Regions from separate parts of the Mesorhizobium sp. WSM4807 genome, predicted to be linked through region 3. Evidence: predicted binding sites of a transcription regulator. Region 3 holds the regulator's gene; each other region holds the start of a gene.
What was found. The regulator PhoB, encoded in region 3, activates phosphate uptake and scavenging genes when phosphate is short. The targets are predictions, from matches to a motif close to TGTCATNNANCTGTCAT.
Positions count from the first base shown of each region.

Region 1: the regulator PhoB is predicted to act here: its motif matches at 4,402-4,418, upstream of AC0L3N_RS31045 (ceramide glucosyltransferase).
Region 2: the regulator PhoB is predicted to act here: its motif matches at 1,542-1,558, upstream of olsB (l-ornithine N(alpha)-acyltransferase).

Region 1 is NZ_JBVVQY010000043.1:525-10,728, forward strand. It holds gene AC0L3N_RS31030 (ABC transporter substrate-binding protein) at 1-445, opposite strand, end outside; gene AC0L3N_RS31035 (2'-deoxycytidine 5'-triphosphate deaminase) at 539-1,633, opposite strand; SAM riboswitch at 1,758-1,835, shown strand; gene AC0L3N_RS31040 (O-succinylhomoserine sulfhydrylase) at 1,910-3,100, shown strand; gene AC0L3N_RS31045 (ceramide glucosyltransferase) at 3,147-4,301, opposite strand; gene apaG (Co2+/Mg2+ efflux protein ApaG) at 4,528-4,920, shown strand; gene AC0L3N_RS31055 (Hsp33 family molecular chaperone) at 5,080-6,114, opposite strand; gene argF (ornithine carbamoyltransferase) at 6,208-7,119, opposite strand; gene AC0L3N_RS31065 (acetylornithine transaminase) at 7,137-8,336, opposite strand; gene AC0L3N_RS31070 (GcrA family cell cycle regulator) at 8,690-9,208, shown strand; gene AC0L3N_RS31075 (magnesium and cobalt transport protein CorA) at 9,340-10,204, opposite strand, start outside.
Region 2 is NZ_JBVVQY010000011.1:98,186-108,389, forward strand. It holds gene AC0L3N_RS16690 (hybrid sensor histidine kinase/response regulator) at 1-1,445, shown strand, start outside; gene olsB (l-ornithine N(alpha)-acyltransferase) at 1,622-2,497, shown strand; gene grpE (nucleotide exchange factor GrpE) at 2,643-3,278, opposite strand; gene AC0L3N_RS16705 (hypothetical protein) at 3,520-3,753, shown strand; gene AC0L3N_RS16710 (fatty acid desaturase) at 3,903-4,925, shown strand; gene AC0L3N_RS16715 (DJ-1/PfpI family protein) at 4,970-5,590, opposite strand; gene AC0L3N_RS16720 (DUF934 domain-containing protein) at 5,728-6,264, opposite strand; gene AC0L3N_RS16725 (phosphoadenylyl-sulfate reductase) at 6,291-7,055, opposite strand; gene AC0L3N_RS16730 (nitrite/sulfite reductase) at 7,030-8,700, opposite strand; gene AC0L3N_RS16735 (DUF2849 domain-containing protein) at 8,747-9,052, opposite strand; gene cysG (siroheme synthase CysG) at 9,049-10,204, opposite strand, start outside.
Region 3 is NZ_JBVVQY010000005.1:185,390-195,593, forward strand. It holds gene AC0L3N_RS08720 (sugar ABC transporter permease) at 51-1,382, opposite strand; gene xylF (D-xylose ABC transporter substrate-binding protein) at 1,525-2,565, opposite strand; gene AC0L3N_RS08730 (ROK family protein) at 2,833-4,080, shown strand; gene phoB (phosphate regulon transcriptional regulator PhoB) at 4,271-4,960, opposite strand; gene phoU (phosphate signaling complex protein PhoU) at 4,977-5,684, opposite strand; gene pstB (phosphate ABC transporter ATP-binding protein PstB) at 5,723-6,538, opposite strand; gene pstA (phosphate ABC transporter permease PstA) at 6,551-8,164, opposite strand; gene pstC (phosphate ABC transporter permease subunit PstC) at 8,157-9,545, opposite strand; gene AC0L3N_RS08760 (PstS family phosphate ABC transporter substrate-binding protein) at 9,664-10,204, opposite strand, start outside.

The DNA.
Region 1 (10,204 bases), on a different contig from region 3:
CCTGGGTGGTCGAAGCCTGCGCGCCGACTGTCTTGCCGGCGAGTGCTGCGGGTTCGGTCGAGGCAATATCGCTGTCCTTCAGGGCCACCAGCGAAAGCGGCGTCGTATAGTATTTGTTGGTGAAGGAGACCTGCTTCTTGCGCTCCTCGGTGATGCTCATGGACGCGATGATGGCGTCGAATTTTCTGGCCTGGAGCGCTGGGATCATGCCGTCCCAGTCCTGCGTGACAAGTTCGCATTCGACCTCCATCTGAGCGCAAAGCGCATTGGCAATGTCGATGTCGAAGCCGACGAGCTTGCCATCCGCGGTGATGGTGTTGAACGGCGGATAAGCGCCTTCGGTGGCGATCTTCAACTTTTCCTGTGCTTGCGCCGACAAGGACCCGGCAGCCACCACCAGCATGGCAGCTGCTGCTGTCGATGCGATCCATCTTGAAATCTGCATTTCTTGTTCCCTTGGTTCCAACCACCTTAACGGCTGGGCACAACCAAGCACGGCCCACAAGGTCAGGCAAGCACAGTCTGATTTGATCGGCGATCAGCGCGCGGCGCGGAAATGCTTGGACAGTTTCAGGCCCTGTGCCTGGTAGTGCGAGCCGAGATCAGTGCCGTAGAGCGCCTGCGGCCGCTTCAGCATGTGCTCGTAGACCAGCCGCCCGACGATCTGGCCGTGGTCGAGGATGAACGGCACTTCGTGGCTGCGCACTTCGAGCACCGCCCTGCTGCCGGTGCCGCCGGCCGACGAATGGCCGAAGCCCGGATCGAAGAAACCGGCATAGTGAACACGGAATTCGCCAACCAGCGGATCGAAGGGCGTCATCTCGGCGGCGTAGAGCGGCGGCACATGCACCGCTTCCTGGCTGACGAGGATATAAAATTCGTCCGGATCGAGCACCAGTTCGCCGGCGCCGCTCTTGTAGAGCGGATCCCAGAAATCGACGACATCCTGTGCCGCGCGCTTGTCGACATCGACCAGGCCGGTGTGGTGCTTGCCGCGGTAGCCGACCAGCCCGTCCTTGTCGCCATCGAGGTCGATCGACAGCGCAATACCGCCGCCGGAAATATTCGGCGGCTCGGTGGCGACGAGCGTCTCGGCACGGTGCAATTCGTGCAGCTCGCTTTCCGACAAAAGCGCATTGCCGGTGCGGAACCTGACCTGAGACAGCCGCGAGCCGGCGCGGACAACGATCGGAAAGGTGCGCGGGCTGACTTCCAGATAGAGCGGGCCGTTGTAGCCGGCAGCGATCTTGTCGAACTCGTGGCCACGATCGGTCATCACGCGGGTGAAGATGTCGAGCCGTCCGGTCGAGCTCTTCGGGTTGGCGGAGGCGGAAATGCTTGCCGGAAGCGCCAGGCTCTCGAGCAGCGGCACGATATAGACGCAGCCCGTCTCCAGCACCGCACCATCAGCGAGATTGATTTCGTGCAGCTTCAGACGGTCGAGTTTTTCAGCAACCCTGTGGTTGGGGCCGGGAAGGAAGGAGGCGCGCACCCGCCAGGCCTTGTCGCCAAGCCTGAGGTCGAGGCTGGCCGGCTGGACCTGGTCGGCATCAAGCGCGCGCGGCGATTTCAGAGCGCCCGACTGGAACAGCGCGGAAATGTCCTGATCGGGAAGAATGCCTGTCTGCCGCAAAGTCTGGCTCCGCTCGAAGGCCGGGCGAGGTCTCGTTTTGTTGCAGGTCCTTGCCACGGAACCTGCTGGTACAACCTCTTAATCATGCCGGCAATTGACGCAAGCGCGGTGCAGGTCTAAAGGGTCATTATCCCGTGGTGATTTGGCCGGTCGGCTTGCAGCCACGTTAAACAAGTCGCTAAAGGACCGTCGGGCCGAAAGGCCGTATGGACCGGTTGCGACTTTCGCGGCCGGTTTTTTTGTGTTTGGACCATTTTTGGTGTTTGGAACAAGGTGATGACGAGCAACAAGCGCAACTGGAAGCCTCAGACCGCCCTCGTGCATGCAGGAACGCTGCGTTCCGGCTTCGGCGAAACCTCCGAGGCGATGTATCTCACGCAAGGCTATGTCTACGACACGGCGCAGGCGGCGGAAGCCCGCTTCAAGGGCGAGGAACCGGGCTTCATCTATTCGCGCTATGCCAATCCGACGGTCGACATGTTCGAGAAGCGCATGTGCGCGCTGGAAGGTGCCGAAGATGCCCGCGCCACCGCATCCGGCATGGCGGCGGTCACAGCGGCGTTGCTGTGCAGCGCCAAGGCCGGCGACCACATCGTGGCGGCGCGCGCGCTGTTCGGCTCCTGCCGCTGGGTGGTCGAAACGCTGGCGCCGAAATACGGCATCGAGGCGACGCTGGTCGACGGCACCGAAATCTCCAATTGGGAAAAGGCGGTCAGGCCCAACACAAAGCTGTTCTTCCTTGAAAGCCCGACCAATCCGACGCTGGAAGTCGTCGACATCGCAGCCGTCGTCTCACTTGCCAATTCGATCGGAGCGCGGCTGATCGTCGACAACGTCTTTGCCACGCCCTTACAGCAGAAGCCGTTGCAGCTCGGCGCCCATATCGTCGTCTATTCGGCGACCAAGCACATCGACGGCCAGGGGCGCTGTCTCGGCGGCGTCATCCTGTCGGACAAGAAGTGGATCGACGAGAACCTGCACGACTATTTCCGCCACACCGGTCCCAGCCTGTCGCCGTTCAATGCCTGGACGCTGCTGAAAGGCCTGGAAACCCTGCCGCTGCGCGTGCGCCAGCAGACGGAAAGTGCCGGCCGGATCGCGGACTTCCTCGCCGAGCAGCCGGAGATCGCCCGCGTCATCTATCCCGGCCGCGCCGATCACCCGCAAGCGGCGGTCGTCAAGAAGCAGATGTCGGGCGGCTCGACGCTGATCTGCCTCGACGTCAAGGGCGGCAAACAGGCGGCTTTCACCTTCCAGAACGCGCTCGATATCGTGCTGATCTCTAACAATCTCGGCGATGCCAAGAGCCTGATCACTCATCCGGCGACGACGACGCACAAGAATCTGAGCGATGAGGCGCGTGCCGAACTCGGCATCGGGCCAGGCACGCTCAGGCTGTCCGTCGGCCTGGAGGACACAGACGACCTGCTCGAAGACATCGAGCAGGCACTGAAAGCCGCCAGATAGGGATACGCGCCGAACAGCTTCGCTCGAATCGTCAAGCCAAGCGCGGTCAGGCGCCCGACGGAGTCTCTTCCAATTCCGCACCGGCGCTGGTGCGGATGGTCATCGTGTTGCCGCGCCAGTCGACGGCACCGCTGAGCCAGCCGCGCACCCAGATGGCGGGAAGCATCACGTCCCGCGCAACCATCGCCGGGATCATGCGCAGCGACAGGTGCCAGCCCTTGGCCGAGGCGAGAGCGCATTCCGGGAGATAGGCGACTACCAGCACGGCAACGGCGGTTGCCGACAGGCTGAAGCCGGCGCCTGCTGCAGCAACCAGCGCAAGCACCAGCGGCGGCGCCGCTCCGATCAGGATCTCGGGCGCGAAGAACAGGGGGAAGGTGACGCGGCGCAGGCGTGCCCAGCGGGCCTGACGCGACCAGATTTCGCCAAATGTGCGCAAACCGAGCGGCTGCTCGAAGGGCGAGGCGACGAGATTGACGCGCAGTCCAAGCCCGTTGACCAGCTTGGTCGCGGCGGCATCCTCGGCAATCTCGGCGGCAAGCGCACGGATGCCGCCATTGGCGTCGAGCATGGGCTTGTTCCACAACATGCTCTTGCCCTGGGCGAAACCGAGGCCGAGCGCCTCGCCGGTATATTGCCAGCGCGCCTGCAGCGTGTTGAGGAAAGCGCATTCGACCTCCGCCCAGAACCCGTCCGGCCGCGAGCCGATCGGCGTCGAGCAGACAAGGCCAGTGTCCGGCCGCCATGCCGCCATCAGATGCTGGACATAGTCCCTCGACATCAGGACGTTGGAATCGGCAAGGATGACCCAGCGGTGGCGCGCTGCCTCCCAGCCCTTCACGCAATTGTTGAGTTTCGGATTGCCGCTGATGCGGTCGTCGCCGACGAGCAGCCGGGCCGTCACGGCTGGAAAGCGGGCGATCGCGTCGGTGATCGGCCCGACCACCGGGTCATCGGCATGGGCGACGCAGAAGATGAGCTCATAGCGCGGCCAGTCGAGAGAGAAGGCGCGCTCGAGCGTTTCCTCGGCAAACGGTTCGACGCCGCGCGACGGCACGACGATCGACACCGGCGGCGCCTTGCCAGCTGCCGGCGTGATCCTGCCAGGCCGATTCAGCTTCAACGAAGCGAGCAGGATGCTGGCGAGATTGACAAGAAGCAGGGCTGTGGAAAGCAAGGCGGCTGTGACTGTCAATTCCATCGATATCTGGTCACTCCAGAAAAAAACCGGCCGCATGAAAGCCGTTTCAACAGTTCGACAGGATGCTGAGTCGCCCGGCCCTGCACACCATCATTGTCATGTGTCACTTAAATGACATTGTTCTTCGGCACCTGCGCGCAAAGCAGGCGGGCAGCGACGGGAAGCACCCCGTTGACCAAGCTGCGGAGACCGTCGAGAGTTCCGTCTACATATTGTGGAGTAGTCTATGTACAGCGCCGTTACGCGCAACATCGAAGTACAGGTCAGGCCGTTCTATCTGGAAGATCGCTCCGACCCGTCGGAGAACCGCTATGTCTGGGGCTACCAGGTGACCATCGACAACCAGTCGGATGAATTCGTGCAGCTTCTGTCACGCTATTGGCACATCACCGACGGCACCGGCCGGGTCGAGGAAGTGCGCGGCGCCGGCGTTGTCGGCGACCAGCCCGAACTCAACCCCGGCGACAGTTATCAATACACGTCTGGGTGCCCGCTCTCAACGCCATCCGGCATCATGGTCGGCCACTACACGATGCGCAACAAGCGGGGCGAGACGTTCGATATCGCCATCCCCGCCTTTTCGCTCGACCTGCCGGGCACGCGGCGCACCGTCAATTGACGCTCACTTGGGTTCCACGCCCTCGCGAAGCGGGGGAGAGGTGGCCCCACTCCGTGGGGCGAGGAACCCAAGTTCTGCGAAGGCACCGCACCCGGTATTTGGCGATTCCTACTTCCATTGGAAGAATGCCAGCGAGCAGATAGGCAGCACTGACGCTCGTTATTGCGCGGCGGCAAACTCCGCCGGGTCGAAGTCATATTGTTTCGAGCAGAATTCGCAGGCGACGTGAATGCCGCCATCCTCGGTGCTGTCCCTGATCTCGTCGGCGGAGAAGCCTCCGAGAATGCCGCGGATCTTCTCCCTGGAGCATGAGCACTGGTCGGCAACCGGTACGCCGCCGAAGACGCGCACGCCGTGCTCGTGGAACAGCCGGTAAAGCAGCCGCTCGGCGCCGATCGTCGGGTCGATCAGTTCCGTAGGCTCGATGGTGCCAAGCAACGCCAGCAGTTCCTGCCAGGAATTGTCGGCCGGATCGTGGATCTCCTGGCGCGGATCGCCGTCGCCGCCTGGAAGATCGGGCACGCGCATGCGGTCCGGCGATTGCGGCAGGAACTGCGCCAGGATGCCACCGGCACGCCATTGCTCGCGGGCGCCGCCGACGCCGGGCGTCAACAGCTTGGCCACCGTGAGCCTGAGATCGGTCGGGATCTGTTCCGACTGCCGAAAATAGGTGCGCGCGGCCTCCTCCAGCGTCTCGCCGTCGAGCTGGACGATGCCCTGATAGCGCTGCGTGTGGGCGCCCTGGTCGATCGTCAGCGCCAGGACACCGCTGCCGAGCAGCGTCTGCTGCGAAGTTTCGCCGGCAGACGTCAGAGCCTCCAGCCGGTCGGCGTCGAAGCGCGCGTAGGCGCGTAGCGCATGCGGCGTGGAAAAATCCGCCACCAGCATATCGACCGGTCCGTCCGTGCGGGTCTGCAGGATGAACTTGCCTTCGAACTTGAGAGAGGTGCCGAGCAGCACCGTCAGCACGCAGGCTTCCGCCAGCAGGCGAGCGACCGGCTCGGGATAGTCATGACGGCTGAGGATCGCGTCGAGCATCGGCCCGAGCTGGACGGTGCGGCCGCGCACGTCGAGCGGGCCGACCTCGAAGGGCACGACATAATCGTCGCCGGCGTAGCCGAATTCGCCGAGTTTGGGTTGTTGTTCAGCCAATTGATGAGTTTCCAACATGACAAAGCTCCAGGGCGCGGCCATGCCGCCCTCCGGGGCGCATGCGTCGAAACGCGCTCGATTTGCGTGATGCGCCTGAGATAGGCACCACGCAGTGCCGGATCAAGGTGGCCCGGATCAAGCGCCCAGACACCAGGCCAAAACCGCCTTCTGGGCGTGGAGCCGGTTCTCGGCCTCGTCGAACACTACCGAATGCAGCCCGTCGATGACTTCGTCGGTGACCTCCTCGCCGCGATGCGCCGGCAGGCAGTGCATGAACAATGCGTCCGGCTTTGCCTTCGCCATCAGCGCCGCATTGACCTGGTAGGGTGAGAAGACATTGTGGCCGCGAGCACGGTGCTCCTGGCCCATCGACACCCAGCAGTCGGTGACGACGCAGTCGGCCTCGTGGACCGCCTCCTCGGGCGAGCGGGTGAAGTGCAACTTGCCGCCATGCGCCGTCGACCAATCGACATGCTTCTGCGCCGGCTCGCTGCCTTCCGGCACGGCGACGTTGAGGTTGAAGCGGAACCGCGCCGATGCCTCCAGCAGGGAATGCAGCACGTTGTTGCCGTCGCCGGTCCAGGCGATTGTCTTGCCGGCGACCGGACCGCGATGCTCCTCGAAGGTCATGATGTCGGCCATCAGTTGGCAGGGGTGGGTATCGTCGGTCAGCCCGTTGATGACGGGAACGGTGGCGTTCTCGGTCAGCTCCAGCAGCCGGTCATGCGATGTGGTTCGGATCATGATCGCATCGACATAGCGCGACAGCACCTTGGCCGTGTCGGCGATGGTTTCGGAGCGGCCGAGCTGCATCTCGGTGCCGGTCAGCATGATGGTCTCGCCGCCGAGCTGGCGCATGCCGACGTCGAAGGACACGCGCGTGCGCGTCGACGGTTTGTCGAAGATCATCGCCAGCACTTTGCCTTCGAGCGGTTTTGTCCGCTCGCCAGCCTTGAGCCTTGCCTTTCGCACCACGGCATCGTCCAGCATGAAGCGCAGATCGCCCTCGGAAACGGCGGAAAGATCAGTGAAATGGCGAAGGCTCATTTGGGGTCTTTCGACTGTTACTTCGCGGCAGCCGCGGCGATGGCATCGGCCAGGCCCCGGGCACCGGCACGGATGCGGTCGAGCGCCTCATGGATCTCGGCGTCGGTGACGGTGAGCGGCGGCAGCAGGCGAAGAACGTTGTCGCCGGCCGGAACCGCAAGCAGATGCTGGTCGCGCAACGCCATGTTCACCTTGGTGTTGGGTGCGGCGCATTTCAGGCCGAGCATCAGGCCGGTGCCCCTGATGTCTTCGATGATGTCAGGAAACTCGTCGGCGACGCCCGCCAGCCCCTGCTTCAGCAGCAACGCCTTGCGCTGGACCTCCTCCAGGAAGCCGTCTTCCAGCACCACGTCGAGCACGGCGTTGCCGACCGCCATCGCCAGCGGATTGCCGCCGAAAGTCGTGCCGTGCACGCCGGCGGTCATGCCGACGGCCGCCTCGTCGGTGGCGAGACAGGCGCCCATCGGAAAGCCGCCGCCGATGCCCTTGGCAACCGCCATGATGTCGGGCGTGACGCCAGCCCATTCATGCGCGAACAGTTTTCCGGTGCGGCCGATGCCGCACTGGACCTCATCGAAGATCAGGAGCAGGCCATGCTGTTCGCAGAGCTGCCTCAGCCGCTTCAGCGACTGCGTCGGCACCGGGCGGATGCCACCCTCGCCCTGCACCGGCTCGATCAGTATCGCGGCGGTCTCTGATGTGATCGCCCTTTCGGCGGCGTCGATGTCGTCGAAGCCGACCTGGTCGAAACCTTCGACCTTGGGTCCGAAGCCTTCCAGGTATTTATCCTGGCCGCCGGCGGCGATGGTCGCCAGCGTGCGGCCATGAAAGGCGCCTTCGAAGCTGATAATGCGAAAGCGCTCGGGATGGCCCTTGACGAAGTGATAGCGCCGCGCCGTCTTGATGGCGCATTCCAGCGCCTCGGCGCCGGAATTGGTGAAGAACACCTTGTCGGCGAAGGTGGCGTCGACCAGCCGCTCGCCCAGACGGCTCTGTCCCGGAATCTCGTAGAGGTTGGAGACATGCCAGACCTTGGCCGCCTGCTCGGTGAGTGCCGAGACCAGGTGCGGATGGCTATGGCCCAGCGAATTCACGGCGACGCCGCCGCCAAAATCGAGATATCGCTCGCCCTTGTCGGTGACCAGCCAAGTGCCTTCCCCATGGTCGAAGGCCAGGGGTGCGCGGGTAAAGGTCTCGAAAAGCGCCGAACCGCTCATTATATGCGTCTCCGGAACCGGAAAATCAAAAAGCCGCCAAAGCGGCGGCGTTGCGGCTTATCGTGTTTTTCGGCCATGAAGTCAACGAAAACGTCGCGCAAGGACGCGCGGCAAGCTCTCCAGCGAGACGCCGGCTCATCAGCGACCGGGCAAGTTGGGGAAAACCGAAAAAACTGATTCGTGTTGGCCCTCAGACTCTTGTCACTGAGTCAGCGCATAAGGTAATTGTAGTCGAGAAATAACTAGATTTCGTGCGGCGGACCTAATCACCCGATATATGTGGTGTCTGCCCGGCGGAAGCCGGATCGTGGAAGGATTCCGATCGCCGCACATTTCAGCAGGAGCGCGGTCTCATGAATTGGACTGACGAGCGGGTCGAACTTCTTAGAAAATTGTGGTCGGAGGGACTGAGCGCCAGCCAGATCGCGGCACAGCTCGGGGGCGTCAGCCGCAATGCCGTCATCGGCAAGGTGCATCGGCTGAAACTGTCGGGCCGCGGACGCTCGACCGCCACGCCGGCACGCCAGAAGAAGAGCGTGCAAGGATCGAGCGTCCAGAAATCGGTGTCGCGGGCGGCAAGCACCGCGCGGCATATCACCACGTCGATCGGCGCGACCGCGCTGCAGGCGCAATTCGACACCGTACCGGTGGCGCGTCATTACGTCCGTCCGGTCGAGAACGTCGTCGTGCCGATCTCGCGGCATCTGCAACTCGTCGAGTTGACCGAGCGGACATGCAAATGGCCGAATGGCGATCCGCTTTCGGAAGAGTTCCATTTCTGCGGCAACGACGCGGCCGAAACCGGACCCTATTGCAAGTACCACGCTCGCATTGCGTTTCAGCCCGCTTCGGAGCGGCGGCGCAGTAGGTAGGGGAATAGGGGAGTAAGGCAGTACGGCAGTATGTGGTGAACTGCAAAAGACTGCGCTCGTGAGGCGCCATCTTTACCTACTGCCCTACTGCCCTACTGCCCTACTGCCCTACTGCCCTACTGCCCTACTCTTCACAGCCAGCCGCTCTTGCGGAAGCGCCAATAGAGAACCGAGCAGACCAAAATAATCGCTCCCAGAACGACCGGGTAGCCATATTCCATCCTAAGTTCCGGCATGTCGTTGAAGTTCATGCCGTAGATGCCTGCGAGCGCCGTCGGCACCGCCAGGATTGCAGCCCATGAGGCGAGCTTCTTGGTGATCGCCGTTTCCTGGCTCTGGCCAACCAGGAGGCTCGCCTCGAAGGCAAATGCGAGCACCTCCCGCAAGCTGTCGATCTTCTCCTGGACGGTGCGGATGTGGTCGGTGACGTCGCGGAACAGCGGGTGCATGGCCGCATGGATCTGCGGCAGGTCGGCGCTGGTCAGCCGGCGGCAGACTTCCACCAGCGGCAGCGCGGCGTTGCGCAGGCGCAAGAGATCGCGGCGCAGCATGTAGAGCCGCTCTATGTCGGAGCCGGTCATCGGCTTCAGCAGAACCCTGTCCTCGATCGCCTCGACCTCGTCCTCGATCTGCTCGAGCACCGGCATGTAGTTGTCGACGATGAAATCGAGAATGGCATAGAGGACGAAATCCTCGCCCTTGGCTAGCGAATGCGGGCAGCTTTCCCAATGCTGGCGAACGACGGCATAAGAAGTCGAGGGACCGTGCCTGACGCTGACGATGTAGCCGGCGCCGACGAACAGATGCGTCTCGCCGAAGGTGACGCGCCTGTCGATCAGTTGAGCCGTGCGGGCAACGATGAACAACGCATCGCCATATTGCTCGATCTTCGGCCGCTGATGCGGATGCTCGGCGTCCTCGATCGCCAGATCGTGCAGGTGGAATTGCGCCTGGACGCGAAGCAACAGGTTGCGGTCCGGCTCCAGCAGGCCGATC
Region 2 (10,204 bases), on a different contig from region 3:
ACACCAATCTCTCGCCCGAACAACGGACCTATGTCGGCGCCGTCTCGACCTCGGCCAGCGCACTGCTGGCGCTGATCGAGGATCTGCTCGACTATTCGAAGATCGAGGCCGGCCGCTTCGATCCCGAACCGCAGCCAATGTCGGTGCGCGAGATCGCCGACAACGTCGTCGAACTCTTGGCTGCGCGCGCCTTCGCCAAGAATATCGGCCTTGGCTGCCATGTCGAACCCGACGTGCCGCAGATGATATCAGCCGATCCGGGAAGGGTCCGGCAGGTGCTGCTCAACCTGATCGGCAACGCGATCAAGTTCACCGACAGCGGCGGCGTTTTGGTGAGCATCGCTCGTACCCGCACCGAAACCACCGACCGCATATGCTTCACCGTCGCCGACACCGGTCCCGGCCTGCACGAGGACGACATGGAGCGCATCTTCGAGGAATTCGAACAGGCTGATGGCACGTCGACCCGCGCGCATGGCGGCGCCGGGCTCGGTCTTGCCATCTCCAGGCGCCTCGTGATCGCCATGGGCGGCACGATTTCGGTATCGAGCCGGCTCAGCCAAGGCTCCGAGTTCGTCTTCGAAATCCCTGCAATATCGGCCACCGAGCCGCCGCAGACCCGCCTGAATGCGCTGTCAGGACGGCGCGCGGTGATCCTGTCGAAGAACGCCATCGAGGCCGACGCCATCGCCCGCACCATCCGTGCCAATGGCGGCATGGTCGATCTGGCCGCGACCGCCTCCCAGGCAGCGTCCTTCGCAGAAGGCTGCGACGTGCTTCTGGTCGATGCGGCCATGGAGGAGGGCGACGGCAAGTTGCTCAAACGCCTTCGCCAGAGCGGCTTTGCCGATTGCGAGGCGATCACGCTGATCGCGCCTACCGACCGGGGCATGCTGGGCGAGTTCCGCGCCAGCGGCTACGCCACCTTCCTGGCAAGGCCGGTGCGCGGCGAGACGTTGCTGCGCGTGCTTTTGACCAGCAGCGTGCCCGCCCTCACCCTGCCACAGCTGGAAAAGCCCGGCGCACCATCCGTCCGTGCCATTGGCGGCCGCAGGCAGGGGCTGTCCGTGCTGATCGCCGAGGATAACGACATCAACGCCATGCTTGCTCGTGCCACTCTGCTGAAGGCCGGGCATCGCGTGAAAGTGGTCGGCAACGGCAAGGCCGCCGTCGAGGCCGTCACTGGGACCGGTCAGAAGCACCGCTTCGACGTGGTGCTGATGGACCTGCACATGCCTGTCATGGACGGGCTGGACGCCATCGCCGCCATCCGCCGGCACGAGGAGGAAACCGCCGTGCCGCCGGTTCCAATCATGGTGCTTTCGGCGGACAGCCAGGAAACGACGCGCCACGCGGTGCTTGCCCATGGCGCCAGCGGCTTCGTCACCAAGCCGCTCGACCCCGACGCGCTTGTCCATGCGATCGAGGGCCAGGTGGCCGCCTGATCCGCCGGCTGTCCTTCCTGGCTTCCCTGCGTAACATAGCCGGTTGAAGGATTACCCAGCCGACGAAGTATTGCCCGTAGCACCGTATCACGGTACTGTCACAATCCTGTTGCACCTACACCGTATCCCCGTGCCAAGAGGGATGGCTCGAAGGAGAATCACTCGTGCATACAGTTATGCCGGAACGTGACGCTCGGCCGAACGCCAGTGGTGCTTTGCTCACCGGGCGGAACGTCGATGCCGTCATAAAAGGCGAAGCGCTCGGCCGAATCGGCAACCTCGAAGTGCGGCTCGCCCGCAACGAGGCCGAGATCGCCGCCGCGCAGGAAGTGCGCTACCGGGTGTTCTATGACGAGCTTGGTGCCAGGAAGAACCTGTTCCAGGTGCAGGACCGCCGCGACGCCGACCATTTCGATCCGCTTTGTGATCATTTGCTCGTCTTCGATACCTCGCTGTCCGGTCCCGAGCATCGCCGCATTGTCGGTACCTACCGCCTGCTGCGGCAGGAAATCGCGGCAGCGGCCGGCGGCTTCTATTCCGAGGGCGAATTCGAACTGACCAATCTTATCGCCCGCCATCCCGGCCAGCGTTTCCTCGAGCTCGGCCGCTCCTGCGTCTTGCCGGAATACCGCTCGAAGCGCACCATCGAGGCGCTCTGGCAAGGTATTTGGGCCTATATCAACCATTACGGGATCGGCGTGATGACCGGTTGCGCTTCGTTCCACGGCACCGTGCCGGCGGCGCACGCCGAAGCGCTGACCTATCTCGCCCATCACTGCCGGACGAATTCGGCCTGGGACGTGCGTGCGGTCGCCGGGCGCTACTGTTCCATGGATTTGATGCCGATCGAGGCGGTCAATGCCAAGGCCGCGATCGCGGCGATGCCGCCGCTGGTCAAGGGCTATCTGCGCGTCGGCGCGCGCATCGGCGACGGCTGCGTCATCGACCGCGAATTCTCGACGGTCGACGTGTTCGTCGTGATGCCGGTCCAGGAGATCGGCGCCCGCTACGTCAATTATTATGGCGGGGAAGCCCAGCGTTTCGCCGCCTGAGTAGGGCAGTAGCGGAATAAGGCAGTAGGGGAGTAGGGGAGTAGGGGGGAGCAGGCCAACGGCCGGAGTAGGCAATTGCTCTACTTTATCGTAGGTGGCGTTATTCCCTACTCCCGTACTGCCCTATTCCCCCTACTCCCCTAACTTACGCATCCTTCTCAGCTTGCTCATTCACCGGCCCTGGCTCGACCGGCGCTTCACCAGCCACATGCTTGGGACCGCCTTTGGCAACGCCGACCATGGCCGGCCGCAACACCCGCTCGCCGATCGAATAGCCTGGCTGCACGACCTGGACCACGGTGTTGGCCGGCACCTCCGGATTGGGCACCTCGAACATCGCCTGGTGGAAATTCGGGTCGAATTTCTCGCCTTCCGGCTCGAGCTTCTTCACCCCGTGCCGCTCCAGCGCCGATAGCATGGCGCGCTCGGTGAGCTCGACGCCCTCGATCAGCGCCTTGAAGCCGGCATCGCCCGACGCCTTGGTTTCAGCCGGGATCGCATCCAGCGCGCGGCGCAGATTGTCCGATACCGACAGCATGTCACGGGCGAAATTGGCAACCGCATAGGCACGCGCGTCGTGCACGTCACGGGCGGTACGGCGGCGCAGATTCTCCATCTCGGCCGCGACACGGAGTGCGCGGTCCTTCAGCTCGTCGTTTTCCTTCAACAGCCGCACAAGCGCTTCATAGTCGCCGTCGACGCTGCCTTCCGAGCGCTCGGCGGCGGCCTCAGCCGCTTCGATATCCTCGGGCGCGCGTTCGTCTTTTGCCTGGTCGCTCATCGCCGTTTCCCGTCTTTTCGAATGATGTGGATTTTGTGCCCGATATCGAGGTTTGGCGGCCAAAAATCAAGGGGCAAGCGATACTGGAGCGGCCGCTCGCGCTTCGACGACGCACCATGAAGACCTTTCGATATTAATTCAAATTTTACTGTAAGCGCCGGCTTTGCTTGCCAAGATGCTGCGATGGGGGAACCATTCGTCTGCTGGAAGAGTTTCGAAGCCGACACAGGATTTTGAGATAATGACCCGCAACGATGGCGACTGTAACAAGAATGGCGCCCGCAACAATGACGAAAGACGTGAAAGGCTCGCGGCCGGCATCAGGCGCCAGTTCGGCACCGAGGCAACGATGCACTTTCTGCGCGCGTTGCCGGCGTTCCGGACGGAGAACGACATTCCCGATCGTTTCAAGGAATTGCTTGACCGCCTGGACGGCATCGAAAGCAGCGTAGCCGCCGGTGGCAGACGGCGATAGACCAACACATTCGCCTGTCGTTGCGTGCCGCCGGAGTCCAAGCATGCCCTTCGACATTGCAGCACCTAGAGCATCGCGCGACAATTACGCGCAGTAACTTCGCGTGATCCCTGCCTTGCGGCGACGGAATGGTCCGTCTATGCTTCCTGATGAACATGATTTCCCCCGAAGCTGTAGCGAACAGCAAACGTGCCTGGTTGAAAATCCTGGCGCGTTACAAGAAACCTGACAGGCGGCGCAGCGCCGTCGAACTTGCCATCACCCTCATCCCCTTTGCCACGCTGTGGGCACTGTCCTCGGCTGCCTATGCCCATGGTCATTGGTGGGGTCTGATCCTGATCCTTCCTGCCGCCGGCTTTCTGGTGCGGATCTTCATGATCCAGCACGATTGCGGCCACGGTTCTTTCTTCGCCAACCGCACCGCCGACGACTGGATCGGCCGCGGGCTGGGCATCCTGACCTTGACCCCTTACGATTGCTGGCGGCGTGCCCACGCTACCCATCACGCAAGCGCCGGCAACCTCGATGAACGCGGCACGGGCGACATCACGACGCTGACTGTCGCCGAATATCGGCAAATGTCCTGGCGGGGCCGCCTTGCCTATCGTCTCTATCGCCATCCGCTCGTCATGTTCGGCCTCGGCCCCATTTGGCTTTTCATCTTTGAGCAGAGACTGCCGGTCGGCATGATGCGAGGCGGCCTCACGCCCTGGGTGTCGTCAATGGCCACCAATGTGGCCATCGCAGTCGCCGCCGCTGCCCTCGTCTGGTTCGTCGGCCTCGAAGCGTTCCTGGTTGTCCATTTGCCCATCGTCGTTCTGGCCGGTTCCGCCGGCATCTGGCTGTTCTATGTCCAGCACCAGTTCGAAGAGACCGAGTGGGCAAAGGACTCCGAATGGGAGTTCCAGCATGCGGCCCTGCACGGCTCGTCCTATTATGACCTGCCGCCGGTACTGAACTGGTTCACCGGCAATATCGGCGTCCATCACGTGCACCACCTCTCCGCCAAGGTGCCGTGCTATCGTCTGCAGGAAGTCCTGAGGGACTATCCGGAACTGCGCGAAATCGGCCGCGTCACGCTTCTCGACAGCCTGCGCTGCGTCAAGCTGGCTCTGTGGGATGAGAGCCGCAGCAAGCTGGTGTCGTTTCGCGAAGCGCGGATGACTGCGTAAACGCACCGCCGCACCACAGGTGCGGCGGTTTTCCAAGACCTGGCTCAAGCCGCCTTGCGTTCGTCGCGCATCAGGATCTCGCCGTGGCGGATCTCGGTGCCGAGCACCTTCAGGCATTCGCGCATGAAGGCGGCGAGGCCCGGCCAACCCTTGGCCGATACCAGATTGCCGTCGACATGGGCGCCGGTCGGCGCGACATCGATGTAGGTGCCGCCGGCGAGCGTGACTTCCGGCTCGCAATACTGCAGCGCCGCGACTTCCCTGCCGCGCAGCACGCCGTCGACTGCCATCAGGATTTGCGCGCCATGGCAGATGGTGAAGATCGGCTTGCCGGTCTCATGGAAATGCCGCACCAGCGCCTGCACGCGCTTGTCGATACGGATATATTCCGGGCCGCGCCCGCCTGCCGCATAGACGGCGTCGTATTCGGCCGGATTCACCTCGGCAAAGCTCTTGTTGAGGATGTAGTCGTGGCCGAGCTTTTCCGTATAGGTCTGGTGACCCTCGAAGTCGTGAAGCGACGTCTTCAGGATATCGCCCGCCTTCTTGTCGGGACACACGACATGGACCGTGTGGCCGACCGCATGCATGGCCTGTTCAAAGACGAAAATCTCGTATTCCTCGCTGAACTCGCCAACGAGCATCAGTATCTTCTTACCAGCCATTCCCGGTTCCTCCCTTGGTGGCGGTATTTATTTCGGATCGCGAAATAATAGGCCCTATCTTAAGGTGCGGACGCCGAAAATAAAAGATTGAATCTGCAAAGTGGTCCGACCAGATGCGACATGCTCCGTGGGGAAGATCAGCCGGCGCGCACCCGCCGCCAGGAATATTTGGGTCCTTTGGCCTCCGGCTTCACGGTCGGCTGGTAGGAGAGCGGCAGACCGCCGGTGCGGCCTTCCTCGAGCCGTTTCAGCAACACTGGATTTGATACTTCGAACTCGTCGAAGCCGAGGCGCAGCATATGCGGAAGCTGGTCGACCAGAACCTGCCCGGTGGCGCGGACCGCGCCCTCGAAACGGTAGCGGCTGCGCAGCAGTTCGCCCTTGGAGAAGGACCGGCCGTCACTGAAAGCCGGGAAGGCCAGCGCCACCAGCGATATCTGGTCGAGCAGGTCCGCGATCTTTTCGAGCTGATCGCCGGGCTGAAGCAGCACGCCGAGGCGCTCCTTCGCCGACCGGCGCACCGCCGGATCGAGGTCGAGAAACGCCTGCAGCGGCAGGATGAAGCGGCCATTGCCGGACAGTGCGTCGGCACTCTCGGCATGGCTCCACTCGTCCTCGCTAAAACCCGTCGGGGTCCAGAGGCGGGTAACAGTCTCTGGCGTCAGTTCGGTCATCGAAAATCCTAAAGCTCAAAAAGATCCTAAAGCGATGCGTCGGTCAGCGACTTCTCCAGCCCCGACAAATGGATGCCGCACTCGGTCTTGGCGTGCCCTGCCCAGCGGCCGCTGCGCGCGTCATCGCCCGGCTGCACCGGCTGCGTGCACGGGAAGCAGCCTATGGACAGATAGCCATAGGCGACCAGTGGATTCTCACGCAGCGCATGCGCGCGCATATAGTTGGCCTGGTCGGCGGTCGTCCAATGCGCCAGCGGATTGATGCGGATGCGCGAGCCGACCGCCTCGAACACCGGAAGCGACGCCCGCGTCGTCGCCTGAAAACGCTTGCGGCCGGTGAACCAGGCGCGGAACGGCTCGACGCCGCGCGCCAATGGCTCGACCTTGCGAACACCGCAGCAGGCGTCGGTGTCGGTCTCGTTCAGATTGCCGGTCGGATCGATCCGTTCGAGTGCCGCTTCTTCGGGCGTGATCACCCGGATGTCGGTCAGCCCGAAGTCGGCAACGAGCGCGTCACGATAGCCGAGCGTCTCCTCGAAATGCTTGCCGGTGTCGAGGAAGATCACCGGCAAAGTCCGGTCGATCTTGGCGATCATATGCAGCAGCACCGCCGAATCCGCGCCAAAGGACGAAACCGCGGCGATTTCGCCGCGAAAGAACTCCCGGGCCGAGCGCTCGATGATCTCCAGCGGCTTCAGATGACCATAGAGCGCATCGAGCCCCGCCGCTTCGGCGGCGATGCCGGCCTCGACGTCGACGATACGATCAAGCGGCCTTGGCTTCGCCAGCATAAAGCGCCTCCTTGAACGGAGCGGGACCGACACGGCGGTAGGCGTCGATGAATTTTTCGTTTCTGTCCAGTCGAAGCCCGAGATAGGTCTCGACAATCTGTTCGATGGCGTCGGTGATCTCTGCCGAGCTGAAGCCGCGGCCGATGATCTCACCGACCGAGGTGTTCTCGTCGGCCGAGCCGCCGAGCGTGACCTGATAGAGTTCGGCGCCCTTCTTTTCGACGCCGAGGATGCCGATATGGCCGACATGGTGATGGCCGCAGGCGTTGATGCAGCCGGAAATCTTCAGCTTCAATTCGCCGATCTCGCGCTGCCGCTCGAGCGAAGCGAAACGAAGCGAGATTTCCTGCGCCACCGGAATGGAGCGCGCCGTGGCCAGCGCGCAATAATCGAGGCCAGGGCACGAGATGATGTCTGATATCAGGTTGGAATTGGCCGTCGCCAGTCCGAAGTCGACCAGTGCGTCATAGACCGCCTTGAGGTCGGCGCGCGCGACATGCGGCAGGATCAGGTTCTGCTCATGGCTGACGCGCAGCTCGTCGAAGGTATATTTTTCGGCAAGGTCGGCGACCGCTTCCATCTGGCTGTCGGAGGCGTCGCCCGGCGCTTCGCCGATGCCCTTGAGCGAGATCGTCACGGCGGCATAATCGGGATGGCGGTGGGTCACCACGTTCTGGTCGAGCCATTCCGAAAAGCTCTTCGAATCGAGGCGGGCAAGCTTGACCGCTTCGTCGCCTTCCGGCCGGTCGGCCAGCGCCGGCGGCGCGAAATAGGCATCGATGGCGCGGATGTCGGCTTCCGGCAGTTTCAGATCTGCATCCTTCAGCTCCTGCCATTCGGCCTCGACCTGGCGGGTGATCTCCTCTACGCCGGTCTCGTGGACGAGGATCTTGATGCGCGCCTTGTATTTGTTGTCGCGGCGGCCGTAGAGGTTGTAAACGCGCAGGATCGCCGTGCAGTAGGACAGAAGGTCTGCCTCGGGCAGGAAGTCGCGGATCTTCTTGGCGATCATCGGTGTACGGCCCTGACCGCCGCCGACATAGACAGCGAAACCGAGTTCGCCGGCAGCGTTCTTCTTCAAATGCAGGCCGATGTCATGCGTCTGGATGGCGGCGCGGTCGCGCTCGGCGCCGGTCACTGCGATCTTGAATTTTCTCGGCAGGAACGAGAACTCCGGATGCACCGACGACCATTGGCGCAGGATTTCCGCATAGGGGCGCGGATCGGCAACTTCGTCGGCCGCGGCACCGGCAAAGTGGTCGGCGGTGACGTTGCGGATGCAGTTGCCGCTGGTCTGGATGGCGTGCATTTCCACACTCGCCAGATCGGCCAGGATCGCCGGAATGTCCGACAGCGCCGGCCAGTTGAACTGGATGTTCTGGCGCGTTGTGAAGTGGCCGTAGCCCTTGTCGTATTTGCGTGCGATGTGGCCGAGCATGCGCAGCTGCTTGCTGTTCAGCGTGCCGTAAGGCACCGCGATGCGCAGCATGTAGGCGTGCAACTGCAGGTAGACGCCGTTCATCAGCCGCAGCGGCCGGAACTGATCCTCGGTGATCTCGCCGGCAAGCCGCCGCGTAACCTGATCGCTGAACTCGGCAACGCGGGCCTGGACGAAATCGTGATCGAACTCGTCGTAACGGTACATGTCTGGTCTTTCCGGGCGCGTCCGCCCGTTTCATCAAATTTGTCGTTTACGCCGCCCGGGCGGCTACCGGGCGGGCCTGCTTGCCCAAATCGTTGCGATTGGTCGGGCCGGCGGCGCGGATCTTTTCACGCAGCCGCACCGGCTCGACCACACCATTGGCGACGGCCACGTCGATCAGATTGACGTCGACCACTTCGTTGTTGGCGTAGGCCATGGCGCCGATTGCCTCCAGCCGGTCCTCAGCCACTTTGTCATGGGCGACGTCGGCATGGTCGATGGTCTCGGCCCAGCCGCCATTGGCGTACCAGACGGCTTCGCCGTTGGTCAGGCGGTTTGCGGTCAGAACTTTCATCGTTCAGCTCCTTCGGCGGCTGTTTGGGCCGCGCCTTCATGCCTGTGTGCCGCGAGCGGCTCGGAACGTTCAAAGTTGGCGCCGGCAACCGCATCGCCGATGATCGTCATGACCGGGCCGGTAAGGTCGGCGCGGACCTCCAACGACGGCAGGTCGGCGAGCGTGCCGTGGAACCGGCGGCGGTTGGCAAGGCTGGCATTCTCGACCACGGCGACCGCCGTATCCGGCGACAGGCCGGCCTCGATCAGCCGGCCGGCCACTTCGGCCGCGACCGAGCGGCCCATATAGACGGCGACCGTGGCGCCGGAAATGGCGAGCTTGGCCCAGTCGGGCAGCGAATTTCCCTTGAGGTCGTGGCCGGTGGTGAACACCATCGACGAAGACACGCCGCGCAGCGTCAGCGGCAGCTCGAAATCGGCGGCGGCGGCGAAGGCCGCGGTGACGCCCGGAACCACCTCATAGGCGACGCCGGCATCGCGCAGCGCTGCCATTTCCTCGCCCGCCCGCCCGAACACCAGCGGATCACCGGATTTCAGCCGCACGACGCGCTTGCCGTCATGGCCGAGCTCAATCAGCAGCGCGTTGATCTCGGCCTGGCTCTTGGTGTGGCAGCCCTTGCGTTTGCCCACCGGCAGACGCTCGGCGTCGCGACGGCCCATGGCGACGATCGCCTCCGGCACCAGCGCATCATGGACGATGACATCGGCTTCCATCAGCAGGCGGTGGGCGCGCAGCGTCAGCAGGTCTTCGGCACCGGGACCCGCGCCAACCAGGGCAATGTGACCCGATGCCGGCGCGTTCGAAAGCAACAGGTCGACGGCGGCGTCATGCGCCTGCGAAAGCTGGCCGGCGTCCATGGCGCGGGCCGGCGCGCCGCCGAAAAAGTCGCTCCAGAAGCGGCGGCGAGCATTGCCTTTCGGCAGCAATCTCTCGGCGGTGCCGCGCAACGAGGCGGCAAGCGAAGCAAGCGGCCCGAGCGATGGCGACAGCATGCGGTCAATGCGGCTGCGCAGCATCTGGGCAAGCACCGGGCCCGCCCCTTCCGTGCCGATGGCGATGGCGACCGGCGCGCGGTTGACCAGCGCCGGAGTGAAGAAATCGCACAGCTCCGGCCGGTCGACGGCATTGATCGGAATGCCCAGCCGGCGCGCA
Region 3 (10,204 bases):
AACCGGCGTCCAATTTTCGCTGACGCGGCGCTTCGGCTCGGGATCATTGCTCAGACCCGCTTGCGGTAGACGGTGTCGAGCCAAACGGCGACGACCAGGACGGCGCCGACGACGACGCTCTGAAGCGGTGAATCGATGCCGAGCAACACCATGCCGGACTGCAGCGACTGCATCAGAAGTGCGCCCAGCATCGCGCCGAGCACCGTGCCGGAGCCGCCGGCCAGCGACGTACCGCCAATGACCGCAGCCGCGATGACTAGCAACTCGTCCAGCGTACCCAGCGCATTGGTCGACGCATTGAGACGGGCCGACGCAATCGCCGCGCTGAGCGCGGCCAGCACGCCCATGATCATGAACACCTTCATGGTCACCCAGCGCGTGTTGATGCCGGCGAGTTCCGCCGCTTCCGGATTGCCGCCAATGGCGAAGACATAGCGGCCGAAACGGGTGCGCCTGGTGATGAAGGTCATAACGATGCCGACTGCGACCGCGATCAGCACCGGTATGGCGATGCCATGGGCGATGAACAGGCCGCCTTCGGGAACGGTGATGCCGGTCCGCTGAGCGTACTGGCGAACGATGCCGATCGGCCAGGGGTAGGAATTGGCGATCCAGACGGCGCCAAGGATGGCGGCGCAGGCGACAACACCAAGCAAGCTCTCCGCCCAGACCGGGCGCAGCGGGAATTTGAACCGCTTGCGCTGTGACCGGCCGTTGAGCAGCATCAAGGCGACGGCCACACAGGCGAGAATGCCGACGATCCAGCTTGCGGTTGCCCCGATCGAGCCACGCGGCCCGCCACCCATGAGCTGGAATGTGGCGTCGAGCGGCGCGACAGTGCGCCCGCTCGTCATCAGCCACGCCATGCCGCGCCAGATCAGCAGGCCGCCCAGCGTCACGATGAAGGCCGGAACCTCGAGATAGGCGATGATGAAGCCCTGGAGCGCGCCGATCATGAGGCCGAGCGCTACGCCGGCAGCCAGTGCGATGATCCATATCCAGGGATTTCCAAGCTGGAAGCCCATGACCCGGATGAGGAATTCGGCCTGCGCGACGCCCATCACCATGCCGATCACACCTTCGACGGAGCCGACCGAAAGATCGATGTTGCGCATCACGATGACCAGCACCATGCCGGTCGCCATGATCGCGACCGAGGAGGTCTGCACCGACAGGTTCCAGAGATTGCGCGGCGTAAGGAAGAGCCCGCCCGACAGGATGTGGATTCCAACCCAGATGACCAGCAGCGCGCCGACCATGCCGAGCATGCGTATGTCGAGCTCGGTTGCCTTGAGGAAGCGGCCGACGGAGCTCAGCTCGGATTCACGCGCCCGATCGGCAGCTGTACCGGCGGCCGGCGTGTTGGAAGTCGTATCGGTCATGATGTCCTCCCACCGGGTTGCCGTCTGCCGCGGATGCCGGAAGCAGCTTAGAAGTTAGCCGCGAGAAGCGGAAAAACAATTCTTTTTGAAAAAACGCCGCGGCGTGAAGTCGCGGCGTTTCAGGCTTCTTGCGAAGGCCGGATCAGTTGCAGACCGGGACAGTGCCCGCTGCCACGCCGGCGCAGACCTCTTCCTTCTTGATCCAGCCTGCGTCGATGACGACGTTGAGATTGTCCTTGGTGATGGCAATCGGCGTCAGGAACAGCGACTTGACGACATTGCCGCCCGGCGTGGTGAAGTCCTTGACGCCCGCAATGTCTGTCATCTGCTTGCCGTCGGCCAGCTGCGAGGCGATCTCGGCAGCGTTCTTGCCGAGCTCGCGCGCGTCTTTCCATACCGATACGGTCTGCGTGCCGAGCGCGATACGGTTCAGCGCGGCATGGTCGCCGTCCTGGCCCGACACCGGGACGGATCCGGCCAAGCCTTGCGCCGTTAGCGCCGCGACGACGCCACCAGCGGTGCCGTCATTGGCAGCAACCACCGCATCGACCTTGTTGTCGTTGGCGGTCAGGAACTGCTCCATATTCTTCTGAGCGTTGGCGGGAAGCCAGCCGTCCGTATAGGCCTCGCCGACATTCTTGATCTTGCCGCTGTCGATCGCGTCCTTGAGCACTTCCATGGAGCCGGCGAACAGAAAATCGGCATTCGGATCGGCGCCCGAGCCCTTGATAAAGACGTAATTGCCTTCCGGCGCCACCTTGAACACTTCGCGGGCCTGCATGCGGCCGACTTCCTGGTTGTCGAAGGTCAGATAGAACACGTCCTTGTTCTCGATCAGCCGGTCATAGCCGACGACCGGAATGCCTTCGTCCAGCGCCTTCTGCACCGCCGGCCCGATGGCCGAGGCGTCCTGCGCAAGGATGATCAGCGCGTTGGCGCCCTGCGAGATCAGGCTCTCGACATCGGTCAACTGCTTGCCGGGATTGGACTGTGCATCGGCGGAAATATACTTGTCGCCGGCTGCCTCGATCGCAGTCTTCATGGCGGCTTCGTCGGTCTTCCAACGCTCTTCCTGGAAATTCGACCACGAAACGCCAATGACCTTGTCCTTGGCCTGTGCGACCGACGCGAGCGTCAGCGACATGGCGACCCCCGCCAGAATGGCGGCTGCGAATCTCTTCATGATATCCTCCCTGCGCCGCGTACGGCGCGACCAACTGGCCCGAAGGCCGGCACAAAGGCCCCCTATTTTTTCGAGCCTCGAAAAAATACTGGTCCAACCGCGAAGCGCTGTCAACATCAATTCCGATGGATTTTGATGTCCCTGCCGACTTATTTCGAGCCTCGGAATAAATAATGACAGGGCCTGCTGCTTCTGCCACTATTTGTCGGACATTACCGACGGCTTCCGATTCATGAGCGGCCGCGGCAATAGGGAGGAAGCAAAAGAATGTCGGTTGGAATCCGTCATGACGATTTGCGCCGGCGCAACCGGGCCATGGTGATTTCTGCGGTACGCCGGGCCGGCCAGCCGTCGCGGACCGAGATCGCCGCAACCACCGGCCTCAGCCATTCGACCATATCGGCGATCTCTTCCGACCTGATCCAGGAAGGCATCCTGACCGAGAGCAAGGCGAGCGAGACCGTTTCGATGAAACGCGGCCGACCGCAGGTCGGCCTCAGCCTCAATCCGGAAGCCGCTGCGGTATTGGCGGTCGTGTTGTCGCTGAATTTCCTGTCGGTCGCTGTCATCGATTATGCCGGACAGGTGGTCGCCGAGGAACAACGCCGGCTGGACACGCTGACCATGTCGCGCGACGAGCTGATCGACGAATGTGTCGCCATCGTGCGGCGCCGGATCGAAGACCCCGACCTCGACGTCCAAAGCGTCGCCCGCATCGCGCTGGCGATCCAGGGCATCACCGATTCGCATGCGCGCGCCATGTTGTGGTCGCCGATCACGCCGCAGACTAACATCGCCTTCGCCGACATTCTGGAACGCGAGTTCGGCATCCCGGCCATCATGGAGAACGACTGCAACATGATGGCCGTGGCGCTGCGCTGGCGCGAGCCGGATCGCTACCGCGACGATTTCATCGCCATCCTGCTCTCGCACGGCATCGGTATGGGGCTGGTGCTGAAGGGCGAACTGTTCACCGGCACCCATTCCTCGGGCGGCGAATTCGGCCACATGATTCATCGGCCGGGCGGCGCGCTTTGCCGCTGCGGGCGGCGCGGCTGCGTCGAGGCCTATGCCGGCAACTACGCCATCTGGCGCAACGCAAGGCAATTGAGCGAGAACGCAGAGCCGGTCGCCGATGTCAGCGACGCCGAGATGCGGGCACTGGCGGCCCGGGCGCGCCAGGCGGACGGACCGGAGCGCGAAGCCTACCGCAAGGCCGGCGAAGCGCTCGGCTTCGGGCTCGGCAGCCTGTTCGCGCTGATCGATCCGGCGCCGGTCGCCATGGTCGGCGCCAGCGCTGCCGCCTTCGACCTGATCGAGCCGGCCCTGCGCGAGGCCATCGCCCAGACCGCCGGCGGCCATCATTCGGGTTCGATTTCCTTCGACACCGAGACGAACGAGCTGCCGCTGATCCGCGAAGGCTGCGCCTTGCGGGCGCTGAGCTTCGTCGACCAGGAGATTTTCGCGCCGGGCATACAAGGGAAGTCCGGCATGATCAGGAAGCACGTGGCCTGACTCCGAAAGGCAAGGAACGGATTGCAACTTGGGGATGTGTTGAGATTCAGGTCAGGCCGCGCCGGCTCGAAGACGGGCGCGAGCCGACCAGACTGCGTGAGTTCCGAGAACCGGAACGGAGCGTACTTTTGGGTACGTACCGGAAGCGCAGGAAATCGCCGGTCGCAGGCCGGCATCACCTGGATATCAGCTAGTCTTCCCTGATCGCATAGCCCGCGCCGCGGATGGTGCGGATGACATCGGGCATGCGACCATTGTTGACCGCCTTGCGCAACCGTCCGACATGGACGTCCACCGTGCGCTCGTCGATGTAGATCGTCTCGCCCCAGACATTGTCTAGCAACTGGCTGCGCGAGAAGACCCGACCCGGGTGCCGCATCATGAATTCGAGCAGCCGGAATTCGGTTGGCCCGAGCCGGATCTCGCTCTTCTTGCGATAGACCCTGTGCGATTCGCGATCGAGCACGATGTCGCCGACCTTCAGCACGCTGGACAGCACTTCGGGCTTGGCGCGGCGCAGCAGCGCCTTGATCCTGGCCATGAATTCCGGTGTCGAGAACGGCTTGACCAGATAGTCGTCGGCCCCTGTCGAGAGGCCGCGCACCCGGTCGCTCTCCTCGCCGCGTGCAGTCAGCATGATGATCGGCAGCCGCTCGGTTTCGGGGCGCATCCGAAGGCGTCGGCAAAGCTCGATGCCGGAAACCGCCGGCACCATCCAGTCGAGCACCAGAAGATCGGGCACGTTTTCCTGCAGCCGGATTTCGGCCTCGTCGCCGCGCGTCACCACCTCGACCTGATAGCCTTCGGATTCCAGATTGTAGCGGAGGAGGACGCCCAGCGGCTCTTCGTCCTCCACCACCATGATGCGTGGCGCGATCATCGACCGGTCACCCCCGTCATGTCGCCGGCGCCGACATCGTCGTTTCGTCGAGCTTCGGGCGATCCGCCGGCAATTGCTGCCCGGTCACGACATAGTAGGCGTTTTCGGCGATGTTGGTGACGTGATCGCCGATACGCTCGAGATTCTTGGCGCAGAACAGAAGATGCGTGCAGGCGGTGATGTTGCGCGGATCCTCCATCATGTAGGTCAGGAGTTCGCGAAAAACCGCCGTGTATTTCACGTCGATCTTCTGGTCGTCGGCGCGCAGTTCTTTCAACGCGCCGGCATTGCGCGACACATAGTGCTCGACCACGCCGCGGAGCTGCACAAGAACGAGATCCGCCATCGCGTCGATACCGTGCGAGAGATTACGCGGCGTGGCGCTCTGCCCGACTGCGCTGACCCGCTTGGCTATGTTCTTGGCCAGGTCGCCGATGCGCTCGAGATCGCCGGCCATGCGGATTGCGCCAACCACGGCGCGCAGATCTTGCGCCATCGGCTGCCGCTTGGCGATCAGCGTGATCGCACTATCGTCGAGTTCGCGCTGCCGCGCATCCATGATGGCGTCGTCCGAGACGACGCGCTGCGCCATCGCATTGTCTGATGCAAGCAACGCGCGGATCGAGGCTGCGACCATCGCGGCGGCGAGCTCGTCCATATCGCGGATCAGCCTGTCGATGTGCTCCAGTTCCTCGTCGAAAGATGCGACGGTGTGTTCACCCATGATACTGTCCTCGTGTTCGAAATTCGCCGCCGGACCGCTCAGCCGAACCGGCCGGTGATGTAGTCCTGGGTGCGCTTGTCGTCGGGGTTGGTGAACATCTTGTCGGTCGCGCCCTCCTCGACCAGATAGCCGAGATGGAACATCGCCGTGCGTTGCGACACGCGCGCTGCCTGCTGCATCGAATGGGTGACGATGACGATCGTGTAGTTCTGGCGCAGTTCGTCAATCAGTTCCTCGACGCGGGCGGTGGCGATCGGATCGAGCGCCGAACAGGGCTCGTCCATCAGGATCACTTCCGGCGATACGGCGATGGCGCGCGCGATGCACAGGCGCTGCTGCTGTCCGCCGGAGAGACCGGTGCCCGACTCGAGCAGGCGATCCTTGACCTCGTTGAACAGGCCGGCCTTCTTCAGGCTCGATTCAACGATGCCGTCCAACTCGGCCTTGCTCCTGGCCAGGCCGTGAATGCGCGGACCGTAGGCGACGTTTTCATAGATCGACTTCGGAAACGGGTTCGGCTTCTGGAACACCATGCCGACGCGAGCTCGCAGCTCGACGACATCGATTTTCGGGTCGTAGACATCCTCACCGTCGAGCGTGATCTTGCCGCTCACCCGCGCGATATCGATGGTGTCGTTCATTCGGTTCAGGCACCGCAAGAATGTCGACTTGCCACAGCCCGATGGGCCGATCAACGCCGTCACCTGGTTCTCGCGGACATCGATATCCACGTCGAACAGAGCTCGCTTCTCGCCGTAATGAACAGAGACCTTTTCGCCCTTCATCTTGATCGAAGGGGCATTGGTTCCGCTGCTCAGTTTCTGCTCAACGCCGGCTTCCGTCATGATGTTCATATCCTCTACTCCTTACCAGCGCCGCTCGAAGCGCCTGCGCAGTATCACCGCGATGGCGTTCATGATGACCAAAAACAGCAGCAAAATCAAAATCGCCGCCGAAGTCTTCTGCTGGAATCCAGCTTCCGGGAAATCCGCCCACATGAATATCTGCACCGGCAGGATCGTCGCGGGATCGGTGAAGCCGCCGGGAATGTCGACAATGAAGGCGACCATGCCGATCATCAGCAACGGCGCGGTTTCGCCCAGCGCATGCGCCATTCCGAGGATGGTGCCGGTCATGATACCCGGCATCGCCAGCGGCAGGACGTGATGGAATACGGTCTGGACCTTGGACGCTCCGATGCCGAGCGCCGCCTCGCGGATCGACGGCGGCACGGCGCGCAACGAAGCGCGCGAGGCGATAATGATGATCGGCAGGGTCATCAGCGCCAGCACCATGCCGCCGACCACCGGGGCTGAGCGCGGCATGCCGAAGAAATTCAGGAATACGGCAAGTCCAAGCAGGCCGAAGACGATCGAAGGCACCGCCGCCAGATTGTTGATATTCACTTCGATGATCGTCGTCAGCCGGTTCTTGGGGGCAAATTCCTCAAGATAGATCGCCGCCGAAACGCCGATCGGGAAGGCGATGGCGAGCGTGACGATCATGGTCAGGAACGATCCGACGACCGCGCCCCAGACACCGGCCAGTTCCGGCTCGCGGCTTGCGCCGGTGAAGAAGAAGATCGAGTTGAACCGGCTTTCGATCAGGCCGGCGCTCTTCAGCGTGTCGAGCCAGACGATCATCTTGTCGGAAATCTTTCGCGATGCTTCTGGCGTGTCGATGACGCGCAGGAATGCCTGGCCGCTCGCTGCGGGCGCCGTGCTGTCCAGCGCCTCGATCACCGTGCCTTTTGCGACCGCCGTCCCGTTGGCCCCAGGCGACAGCGCGGTCAGCTTGACCGTACCGCCATTGAACGCGACCAGCAGCGACGATGCGCCGCTCGTCAGCGTGAGCATACCGTTTTCGCCCTCGGTCGCACCATTGCCACGCGCCAGCGTCAGCATGGCGTCGTCGCCGAACGTCAGATCGATGTCGCCGCTGGTTTCCGAAGGCGTGACGCTTGTCGAAATCGCTTCGTCCGAACCGACGTCGGCAAGCAACCCCTTGAGATAAAGGTCGGCAAAATCGTCAAGTGGAACCGCATAGTCCACTGTTCCTCCGAGCATCCCCGGATCAGCCGCAATATCTTTGCGCAGGAAGACGCCTGTGCCGGTGGAAATCAGTCCGCGCAGCAGGCGCTTGTCCTGACGGCTCGTCACATCAGGAAATTTTGCCGTAAGCGCTTCCTGAGCGATGGCGTCGTAGTTGGCGGCGTCGAGTTTCGCCGGGTCGACCTTGGCCGCCGAAAGATCGATCGGCAGCGTCAGATAGTTCTGCCGCAGCGCCGGGATCGCCTGCGTGACGATCGTCGACAGGAGCAGCACAAGGAATAAGCCGGCCAACGCGACGGCTGCGGCGCCAAGCCATTTGAACCACGTTTCAGTGCGGTAACGACCCTTCAGCCGCGCCTTCGCGGCATTGTCGGTATGAACGCTGACCGGCCGCCGGCCGGCGCCGAATGACGCGATCGCATCAGTCATATTGCTCTCGGTATTTCTGGACGACGCGCAATGCGACGATGTTGAGGGTAAGCGTGATGCAGAACAGCACCAGGCCGAGTGCGAAGGCTGCAAGCGTCTTGGCGCTGTCGAATTCCTGATCGCCTACAAGCAGCGTCACAATCTGCACCGTCACGGTGGTGACCGCTTCGAGCGGGTTGGCCGTGAGGTTTGCCGCCAGGCCCGCCGCCATGACCACGATCATTGTTTCACCAATTGCGCGGCTGACGGCGAGCAGCATCGCCGAAACGATGCCCGGAAGGGCAGCGGGAAGGACCACCTTGCGGATGGTTTCCGACTTGGTCGCGCCGAGGCCGGCGGAACCGTCTCGCAGGGATTGCGGAACGGCATTGATCACATCATCGGAAAGCGAGGAAACGAAGGGAATGATCATGATACCCATGACCACGCCTGCGGCGAGCGCGGATTCGGACGCGACGCTGAGGCCCAGGCTTTCGCCCATACCGCGGAAGTAGGGCGCAACCGTCAGCGCGGCGAAGAAGCCGTAGACGACGGTCGGAATGCCGGCGAGGATTTCCAGTACCGGCTTTGCCACCGCGCGGACGCTTTTGGAGGCGTAATCCGAAAGGTAGATCGCAGCCATCAGCCCGATAGGTGCGGCCACCAGCATAGCGATGAAGGTGATGAGCAACGTGCCGGCAAAGAGCGGCACCGCGCCAAAAATGTCCTGGTTGACCGCCCCGGCTTCCGTCCCCGCACCGGTGAAGGCGCTCTGCGGCGACCAGTGCGTGCCGAACAGGAACTTATAGAACGGCACCTGTTGGAAGAACCGCAGGGATTCGAAGATAAGCGACAGGACGATACCGATCGTCGTCAGGATTGCGACCACCGAACAGGCGATCAAGAATGCGCGAAGAACGCGCTCGACCACGTGGCGCGCCCGGTAGGCTTGGGCGATGCGCGAATAGGCCCAGTAAAATCCGGACGCGGAAAGCACGAGCGCGACGGCCCAGATGATCCAGGTGCTGGTCGTATGGATCGATTTGTAGACGGCAGCGGCTGCCTCTTTCGTCGGGTCGGCGAAGCCGACAAGCCCGCCAAAGGCCATCGCGCGAGCGTCGCGGATGAAAGCTTCGACCTGCGGAACGCCCATTCCCGACAACTCGGAGGCGAAGCGGTCGGCAATGATCGACGATTCAATTCCCGGCGTCACCAGCGACCACAACACGAGCGCAAGCAGCGCGGGACCGGCAGCCAAAAGCGCCAGAAACATGCCATGTTGGCCAGGCAGCGAATGCAATCGCGCGACGTCGCCGTTGACACTGGCAATTGCGCGTGTCCGGCCGATCCAATAGGCCGCAGCGGCCAGACCTAACAGTAGAACAACGAGATAACCGACCATTCAGGACGTCCCCTCGACCGCCGGTCATTCACCGGCTCAAAGCACGGGACCTGGGTCCCGCGCTTTGTGCTTTAGAGCATGAGGGGTCAGAGCGGATACGCGCCCGGACCCCGAAACATCAGGAGCCCATGCCTTTCAGGGCCTTGGCGTTTTCGGCCCACTTGGCGCGCTCGGCGTCCGGCAGCGGAATCAAGCCTTTGTCGGCCAGATAACCATCAGGACCCCATGCACCTTCCGAGGTGTACTCGGCGATGAACTCCTGCATGCCGGGGATGACGCCAACATGCTCCTTCTTGGCATAGACATAGAGCGAGCGGGAAACGCCGTAATCGCCGGATGCGATGTTCTCGAAGGTCGGCTCGACGCCGTCGACCTTGTGGCCCTGCAGCTTGTCGGCGTTCTGGTCAAGGAACGAGAAGCCAAAGATGCCGAAGGCATTGGGGTTGGCTTCCAGCTTCTGGACGATCAGATTGTCGTTTTCGCCTGCCTCGACAAAAGCGCCGTCTTCGCGGATCTCGCCGCAGCCCTTTTCATTAGCCGCCTTCACTTCTTCCTGGCAGGCCGCATCCATGACGAGTTCAACGAACGCATCGCGCGTGCCAGACGTGGGCGGGGGGCCAAGCACCTCGATCTTTGTCGCGGGAAGCGACGCATCGACA